Regions from separate parts of the Paenibacillus hunanensis genome, predicted to be linked through region 2. Evidence: riboswitches for the same ligand, from Rfam matches in the RefSeq annotation. Region 2 holds a riboswitch; the other holds the start of a gene.
What was found. A riboswitch is a leader RNA that binds a small molecule or an ion and turns the genes downstream of it on or off. The one in region 2 is predicted to bind cyclic di-AMP.
Positions count from the first base shown of each region.

Region 1: another riboswitch for cyclic di-AMP. It lies ahead of SK066_RS22140 (hypothetical protein); the one in region 2 lies ahead of kdpF (K(+)-transporting ATPase subunit F).

Region 1 covers NZ_CP139194.1:5,441,430-5,446,166, reverse strand. The annotation lists gene SK066_RS22150 (universal stress protein) at 150-806, opposite strand; gene SK066_RS22145 (hypothetical protein) at 1,094-1,585, opposite strand; cyclic di-AMP (ydaO/yuaA leader) riboswitch at 1,982-2,153, shown strand; gene SK066_RS22140 (hypothetical protein) at 2,277-2,690, shown strand; gene SK066_RS22135 (oxidoreductase) at 3,039-3,725, shown strand; gene SK066_RS22130 (hypothetical protein) at 4,479-4,737, shown strand, end outside.
Region 2 covers NZ_CP139194.1:3,180,127-3,184,863, forward strand. The annotation lists gene kdpA (potassium-transporting ATPase subunit KdpA) at 1-1,104, opposite strand, end outside; gene kdpF (K(+)-transporting ATPase subunit F) at 1,129-1,209, opposite strand; cyclic di-AMP (ydaO/yuaA leader) riboswitch at 1,527-1,714, opposite strand; cyclic di-AMP (ydaO/yuaA leader) riboswitch at 1,937-2,136, opposite strand; gene SK066_RS12830 (hypothetical protein) at 2,673-3,224, opposite strand; gene SK066_RS12835 (SMI1/KNR4 family protein) at 3,343-4,737, opposite strand, start outside.

The DNA of each region.
Region 1 (4,737 bases), 2.3 Mb from region 2:
GCGGCTTGTTTATTTTATGCTACAGTTACGGCTTTATCCGTGTACGGGATTCGCGTAATCTGACGTGCACCTAAACGGATACACCTGAAACATAGTGCTAGATGTGCGAATGTATACATGTACAAAGCACACAGCCTGTATACCTCATTCTACGTACTCTTTTCCAGCATACGCTCCAGCGGTTCGGTCTCAACGATCAGCCCTTTACGCACCTTCAAATACTGATATTCGCCATCAATATGCAGCTTGAGCAATCCATTTTCAAAATCCGTATGCATTTCCTTGAAAAATACACCCTCCGCAATAATCGGCTGGTCGGTCTCGTAGCGAATCTGGTAGCCCTTTGGCGTGCGAATCACATCAACCTCGACACCATCCTCATGCGTTTCCTCTAGATTCGCCTTCATACGCTGGACAGCAACGATGTGCAGATCGATAGCGCCCAGATGCTCCAGCAGATCGTTCACGAATGAGCCGCGTGTAATCTCTTCCCAGAAGGAACGAACCGATTGCCCGATAATGATTTGCGTGACCTCATGCTGGTGCGCGACATCAGCAATGACCTCTGCCAGCTCGCGATCTTCATTTAGCTTCACGATGAATGTACCGCCTGCTTCTTCGGTCAGCTTTTTCCATGCATTGTAGTACTGCTGCATATTCATATCCAGCTCACTGACGGGCTCGCTCAGTACGCTGAGTACGATCAGCGGCGCATTCAGCAATTGCGCCAGGCGAATACCACGCCGAATCAAGCGCTCCCCATTCAGACTGTAATGAACACCAACCATAATTTTCTCTCCGCTCATTGCAATAACAACGCTCCTTTAATCCTTGATAGAGGCTTCTCCGGCACCATCATTGACTCATGTCTCGCTTGTCTGAGCTCACTCCATAGTTACTGCTTCATAGTAGCTCTCCTGCATGTACAATAGGCCGGGCAGGCAACGCGCAGCAACATCGCCATAGAAAAAATACAAGATGCCAGTACAGACTTTGAACATGCGTTAATATACAGATAGCTGATGCCCACAATGATATAAATATCTATTTGCTTGCTGCCAGTCGCCCTTTATAGACACTTAACCAGCATGGCTCAAAAAGAATAATAAGACTGACAATAATAGCTGAGAAATTCCCGTTCAGTCGGTAATCCTGTCCATCCTGTCATATAAGATGAAGCCTCTATACCTGATTCTGCCCCTGAGACACCTTCCGACAGCGCTTTGTGCCATGCGGTGAGTGCTTCTGCTGCCAGATGGGTGCGTGTGAAGCCCCATAGGGATTCGTATTGGTGAATAAGGATTCTGGCTTCTGCTGCTTCCACGTGCTTGAGACGACGGAACACTTGCCCCCACTTGATTAGATCCAGATGCGCCGATCCATCCGAAAACTCAAACTCTGCCCAGCCTGTAGCTCCGCCACCGGATAGGCGCAGCAAGCCACAATGTAGCGGACGACAAGATTCTGGCAATGCGAGCTTCGCCTGATCATATACAAATAGCTCCATCCGCTGAACACGAGCATGAACCGGAACGAGCTGCGAATCAACCGTAGGCTGAATCAGGGTGGCAACAGCAGATAACATACGTACATACACTCCTTTGAATGTGAGGTTTAGTTGTCAGCCATCATAGGGCATTTTGCAGGCAACGTAAATGCCAGATAAAGTCTATAGACCGTCATTTAAGTCAGCTGCTATGCATGTAATCGGATTCATTCCCTTTATTCATGCCATTAGTTCGATAATGCTCGGTTTTGCTTTACTTTATACAAAAAGCTAGTATACGTGAATAATAATGTGTAAATAAGCGAAAATAGAAGGTAAACGATCATTTTGTCCTGTGAAATGATCAAATTGACACCAAATGCGAAACCGCTCGTCTTTACTTTGCCTGAACAGGGGAGTATGATTCGTCTCAAGTTCATAAATTACGGTGTACGACATCTATATTGGCGCCGTAACCAGCTTAATGTCCGAGCCGCAGAGAAGACGCTCTGTAGCCGGGGAGCGGGGGAACCAGCGAACAGCCATCACAGACTGTTCAGGGGTGAATCGGTATCGCAGCGATCCATTAAGATCGACTGCTATCTGTAGGGAGACTCTTACTTCCGAATCCGTCAGCTAACCTCGTAAGCTGAATATAAGAGAGGCGACAATGATCATGACATCCGGTAAGCGCAGCTATGTCTGCGTGCGGAATGCCTGAGAAGCTGGCGAGAAAACCTCTTGTGCAGCTTCTTTTTTGTTTGCCTTCACACAATTGGAGGAGAAAGAGATGGAGTTGGAGCAGGAATCGGAGTTGCCTAAGGAGTATGTGCTGGTATCTCCAGCGACGCGTGCAGGGGAGCAGTTTATGCAGCTGCTCAAGGTCAAAGGAATTGCCTTTGCCGCGATCGTAAATAGCTATGCAGAAAAGGTAAAACTAGAACGAATGGGTGTGGCTCATGTGCTGTTGCTCGATACACAGCGCCAGGACGAATGGACCATTCCACAGCTAGCTGTCGGTAAAGTGTATCTATTTGAACGCAGCCTGCCGCTCTGCTGTCGGTATATCCAAATGTGCCGTACATGGACAAGCGAGCCGATCTACGTTATTACCGAAAGCAGTAATTCACGCATGATCTACAGAGGACTGGGTGCCGATCATATTGTGCACACGAATGGCGGCAGTGTCGCCTTTTTGCTCTGAGCAGCATCATAGCCTGACACCCGAATGACGCAGCATCTGCGCATTCGGGTATACACATGTATAAATAACAGAACTGCAATTACACATACGAATGATATGAAGGAAATATATGAAGGAAGACGCTATACAGGAATCGAGATATAGGGATGGAATATGATCGAGAGATCACCTGATAGATAGGTATAGGGATAAAGAATAGAGGTACAAACGAAACGCTTCTTCCAATCGTTTTACAGGAAGCACTCTAAGGGAAGCGCGATACGAGTAAAACATAGCAAGCGAGCGATCCGATCGAGCCACAACACACAGCATAATGGATACTAGCAGACAGAATGGAGGGGAAGTAAACTGACAGAACGCATAGCACTCGTCGCAGGCGCTACAGGTCTGGTCGGGCGCTCGCTGGTCGATATCCTCGTCCATGAACCAACCTATGACCGTATCAAAGTGCTTGTACGCCAAATCGTACCAGACTGGCAGTCGTATATACAGGTTGAGCAGATCGTGACCGATTACGATCATTTAGACCAGCATGCGGATACATGGCAAGCCACCGATGTATATTGCTGCCTCGGCACTACGATCAAACAAGCAGGCAGCCAGGAGCGCATGTACCAGATCGATGTCACCTACCCGCTCCGACTGGCTGAGCTAGCCCGGGCAAGGGGAGCCGAACACTTCCTGCTCATCAGCGCCATGGGAGCAGATGCTAACTCACGCATCTTCTATTCCCGTATCAAAGGCGAGCTAGAGCAGCAACTATCTACACTCGGCTACCCATCCCTATCCATCGTCCAGCCCTCCCTGCTACTAGGAGAACGCAAAGAATTCCGACTCGGCGAACGCACGGCTGCCGCTATTTCCAGCGTAGTATCGCCCCTGCTGCGAGGAGGGCTATCCAAATACAAACCCATCCAAGCCACCACCGTCGCCAAAGCCATGTACAAGCTCGCTCTAAAACGCCCCAAAGGCGTAAATACCTACCTTTCCCACCAATTACAACAACTCGGCTCATCTCACCAGACCGATAGCTGACGCGATAATGAGCGAAGAAGGAAGGTACAACGTGATGCGCGTAATATGGATATGCAGCGAGGGAATAGAATTACAAACTAACATCAAATAAAGCATGTAAAACATTCTTCAACCTCATCAGATGCTTCACTACATTCAAGGTTCTTAAAGTAAAGTTCTTATTGCTACCTCCCACCCGTACAAGTGGATGTTAGCGCCTGCTTCATCTCTGATACATTTAAGAACTGAATCTAAGAGTGAAAAAAACGAAATGATCCACTTTTAGCAATCTTTCTTATTTCTATTGTGTCTGTCCTTGCAGTGAGAGTCTTAGCCCTTTACAACATATGCTGCGAGCAGCACGGAACGGAGGGAAGGAAATAAGGGAAAAGGATGACTTGCAGTGTTAGCGATTTTCTAAAACGGGGTTCAATGAAGAGTGATTTTTGCGTAGCAAAATATCTTACCTCTGAGGAGGGGCGGGAATCTACATTTACTCCTAATCCAGTAGATTCCCGCGGCTCCACTGAGTCCGTTCCCTTATTCCTTCCCGCAAGTGATGTACGCACCCAGCACAAATGCAGCGCAAAGTGAACCAAAGACGCACCAACCCAACAAAGCTTTAAACCTGTACCACCTTGTACCCTAGCTAACCCACTGTACGCCACCCATTATAGCCGCTACAATGGTAGCATGGAACCGGATGCCCATCCAACGCGGCATACCGGACAATTAACATGTGCAGCTACCGCTGTAATGAAACGGAGAATGAATATGCCACAGATGGACGCGAAGCAGGCTGCTTCATTAATAGAGCAATGGATCGCTTTTTACGATATGGATAATCCGCAGGCGTGGGATCGAGATGACTATACATTTGTGCAGCAGTCGTGTCGCACGATGCGTGCCGCCATACAGGTACTACGAGGCAAGAGTGCGCCAGATCAGCGCAAGCTGGCAGACGGGCTGGAGGAGTTTATCGAGGACTCCTTTATGGATGATCCCCATGAATGGGAGCCGGAAAATCGTGCGT
Region 2 (4,737 bases):
ATTCAGCATCATATTACTCAAGGCGATCATACCGCCAATTGGTGTTAATGTATCGTGCATCGTATTGACTGCACCTGTCTCCGACGCGGTAGTTACCACCGAGTATAATGAAGATTCCTCAATACCGAATCGAACCTCTTTCCCTTCCATAGAGCCTGCACTTTGCTGTAATCCGAGTTGATTGATAAGTGGGTTGCCTTGATGCTCTGCATATAATGAAGAGCTGAGCATGATCAGGAACATAATTGCCATCGATACAAACAGGATTCGTCCTTGCTTCGGATTACCGACAATGCGTCCGTACGTAAATGGAAGCGAGATCGGCACGAGTAGCATCAGAAGCATTTGCAGCAGATTACTGATCGCATCTGGATTCTCAAAAGGATGGGCAGAGTTGGCACCGAAAAAGCCACCACCATTGTTCCCCATTTCCTTAATTGCAAGGAAGCTCCCAATTGGGCCCATGCCGATCTGTTGCTGTGTTCCCTCCAGCGTAGTTGCTGTGACGGACGTGTGCAGCGTCTGCGGTACACCCTGACTAATAAAGATCAATGCAGCGACCACGCATAGTGGCAGCAAAATACGTGTAATCGCACGTACCAGATCGACGAAAAAGTTCCCCATCGGCTTACCAGCCAGACCACGCATAAACGCGATCGAAGCGGCAATACCTGTCGCTGGTGAGACAAACATCAAGAAAATAATAGCCGACATTTGCGAGAAAAGGGACAAGCCACTTTCACCGCTATAATGCTGTAGATTCGTATTCGTTAAAAAGCTAATCGCTGTATTAAAGGCAAGATCCGGGCTCATCGCCGCAATACCTGCTGGATTCAGTGGCAGCTTATCCTGCAAACGGAAAATAATATACACGATCAATAGTATAACGGTATTGCTAACAAGTAACGCGACCAGATACTGCTTCCATGTCTGGTTATTTTGCCGGATACCACCCAGCTTATAAATGATCTTTTCCAGTGGACCAAAGAAGCGATCCAGCTTCCCCGGTGTATAATCAAATGCACGGGAAATGTAAGCTCCCATTGGACGCGCTAATAACAGCGCAATTAGTAAGGTTAATGCAACTCCGATATATGCGAACATACTCACTCACTCTCTCCTGCCTGTTTAAAATTTTTCCGGATAGATCAGGGCGTAACACAAGTACACCAGCAAGCCTGCAATAATGAGCCATAATAGCCAGATCATTGTTCTTCTCCTCGCTCTCCGATCACTCTGGATGACCAGATCCCCAGTCCACCAAGCCCGAATGCCATGAGTAAAATGAGCACAATCATTAAAATGTCCAACATGGTTTCTTTCCCCTTCAGCATCAACATGCGTGAGATTAAATTTGATTTTCATTGCAATTTGACTTCACATCAAACGATTTTGAGTCGAAAAACACGAAATTAGGCGCAAAAAAAGAAGCCTCGGTAAAAATCGAACTTTTCACCGGGCTTCTTCCGTGCGTAACCGGACTGACACATAATGATGTGCAGACCAGGATGACGTAAGCCGGATATAAGTTCTTCCTGAATCGCTGACGAGGTTAGCTGTCGGGTTCGGGCTGGAAGATTGCCCGTTCCGGCATTGCCGGAATTCACCCCGTGTCAGTTGCCCTGCTGGAAGCATGGTCTGACGAATGGTTCCCCCGCTCTCCTGTAGCTATCTCGCAAGCACGAGTCGACAGGAGATTAAGCGTGTATCATGTAAAAGAGCTACGATCGATGATCATAATGATCGTATTGAGGTTCAAATTGTCCACAATCCTCTACGCTGTTTGAATGAGCGAATAGATCACTCTTTTCAACACAGGTAGTTCAGCACAACCACCAGTCTAGTGCGTCTGGCTTCAGAAGCTAATGAGCGTTAGCAAGGCATAAGAAAACACAGAGCGTCTATACCCTGTGTCATGATGGCACAAGTTCCACACTCCTCTCCCGACTTGCGCTTACGAGGTTAGCTGTCGGATTCGGGCGGTGAGAGTCGCCCTACCATCAGCGCCGGCCCCATGGTTACCGGCGCTGACGGATTCACCCCATGCAGATGATCAACGGCTCTCACACCTTTGACATGCTGCGAATTGGTTCCCCCGTTTTCCGGTAATGACCGGAAACTCAGCAATAAGAACAAGAAACTTCTGAAATTCAGTTGTTTGATCTGGACAAATGCCGATTCGCATCTGTACGCTTCCTGCTGCACCGATCGTCTGGACAGTCTGGCGTAGCACGATTGTGCTTTCCTGCTGCTGTGCGCTTCGGCGAGCATGAGAGAAGTCGTTGCGATCGCGAATCTCTAAATCCTGAAATGTATATTACTCCTGTAATTCAGAAGTGTAAAGCAGATCAAAAAGGCAAAAAAAGCCGTGGATTCCCACAGCTTTCTTTTTTGAAAATGCAGTAAAAGGATACCTTCCGCAAGCTCCTTTTTTCTCCTCATAACGCTCATTATCTCCAATTTTACATTATATTTCAGTGTTTTCAGTTTACTTTTCATCTCATTTCGCAAAATGATATGTCATTATTCACACTTGCAAAAATAAGTATATATCGACTGCTCAGGATGCCATTGGTCTACTATAAAATGGTTATGGTATACCTGTTACTAGTGATAAAGCTTCGCCTGAAGTAATCGAAAAATGACGCTTTTACGCCAAAATTAAAACAAAGCTATTCCAATGAGTGGTACATCGCTATTGTTTGACCATCCAGCGGAAAGAAGCCTTCAGATAATTCATATAGCCGAATTGCCCAGAAATGATGCTCTTCCTGCATCGCCTGCGCATCAATCTCCATATAATAATGAGTCAGCGTATCTAGCAATGAATCCAGGTCTAGAACGCGATCTGTACAGACTGCTTGCTTGTCGATCAGCTGTTGGAGCACTACACTCGTAAAAGCATGATAAAAGCTAATAAAATGATGCCATGTATCATTGCAATAGGCTATACGATACGAATCCTCCTCCTGGTACAAATAGCCGATCCATTGCCTCTCCCATGACAGGACAAAGTAACCGCCCAGATCCTGCCCGAAGACGATCCATTCCTTATTTTCATAGAGAAACCGATAAAACTCTGGATAAAACTGGACGGCATAATGCTCGTAGGGCATTAACAGCGCTGTCTGCTGTCGCATATGTATCAGCGTAGAATGGGCAGTAAGCTCTTCCTCACGTAGCAGACTAAAATGTTGCTCGATCTCATGAATCAGTGGCTTCATATAAGATTCACCTCAAGTGGATGGGAATATCGTTCACTTCAATCTACTCTGTATTGTATAACCATACAGGCGACATCTATAAAAGCCCGTCGATACAAATATCGAACGGGCTGATTCATTATGCATTATAATTGCCGCCGTACTGGATCGAGAAGCTAACGGGCTGCTTGAATGCCTCCTGTAGCAGCTGCACATCGGCTTCATTTCCTGTAAATGAGGATAAGGTCGTGCATTGCGCGATCGCCTCTGGATTCGCAATTACATTATCGCCTACGAGCTTTAGCTTTTGCAGAACGGGTAATTCGCTCAGCCCAGCAATATCGTTTACCTCAGCATTAGCCAGTGTTAAGCTTTTCAAATTCGTAAATGGACGAATATAGCGCGTATCCTGCCATTTCACCCCCGTAACGGTCAGAGACACGAGTGACAGATCAGCAAGCGCTGCCCATTGTGACTCGCCCCATTGACCTGCACCCAGTACGGTCAATTGCTTGAGCTGCTTCATCTCTGCAATTGTGGCTGCCTGCACTGCATCGGGCGATGAAATAGTCAGGCATTCCAGTGTCGGAATCCGTAGCAGCGGTGTATAATCCTTTGCTGGAATACGTTCACACTCTAGCTCAACTAAACGCTTTAAATTCGCCAGCGGCTCCAGTGAAGTGACATCCGTATCGCTAATATTCAACTGGCGTAAATAAGGCAATTGTGCCAGTGGATTCAGATCGTGAATCGGATTGTGCATTAGATACAGCTTCTTCAATTCACGACAATGTACTAATGGTGCAAGATCATCAATTCGATTACGAGACAGGCTTAATTCGCGCACATGTGTACATGCAGCTAGCGGACGAATATCGCGAATCTGCTGATTAGGCAAATAAATCTGATATAAGCTCGTAAACTGCTCAGCAGAGCCATACTTCTGCTTGATCTGCTCCTGCCATTCCGGTGGCAAGTTCACTTCCCATGCAGACAGTTCCTCCGCAGATGGTTGCTTTTTGATCGTATCCCATTCTGCACCAAAGGCATACTGCTGTGCATCACGCAGCAGGCGTGCTTGGTCGCTGCGACCATACACCCAGAAGCTGCTTCCCTCCTCCTGTACAACGGTATAATTGCCACTGGTGACCGTATGATGCATAAAATGAATAAATTCGCCTATATTTCGAGCAATGACGAATTTCGTTTCTTCATCACGGCCAAAATTGATCACCTGACCTACTACACCTTCTGGTCCAGGATCAAGATCGATCCCGAGATGATTCCCACCACCATCATGGCAAAATGGAATCCATTGCCGATTGATATACTGCTCCTTAATCCATTCAGAAGGAATCGAATAATGATCGCCCATATCTACATATTCCTCATGTAGATCAGACCATATTTTCCATTCGTTCACCATTTCATTTAGCGTTAAAAATTGCAGACCAAAAAATAAGCCTGGCCCGCTACGTGCTTCTCCATTATGAAGGGAATAAAGCTGCTTTAACTCCGTTGGAAAGGATACGTT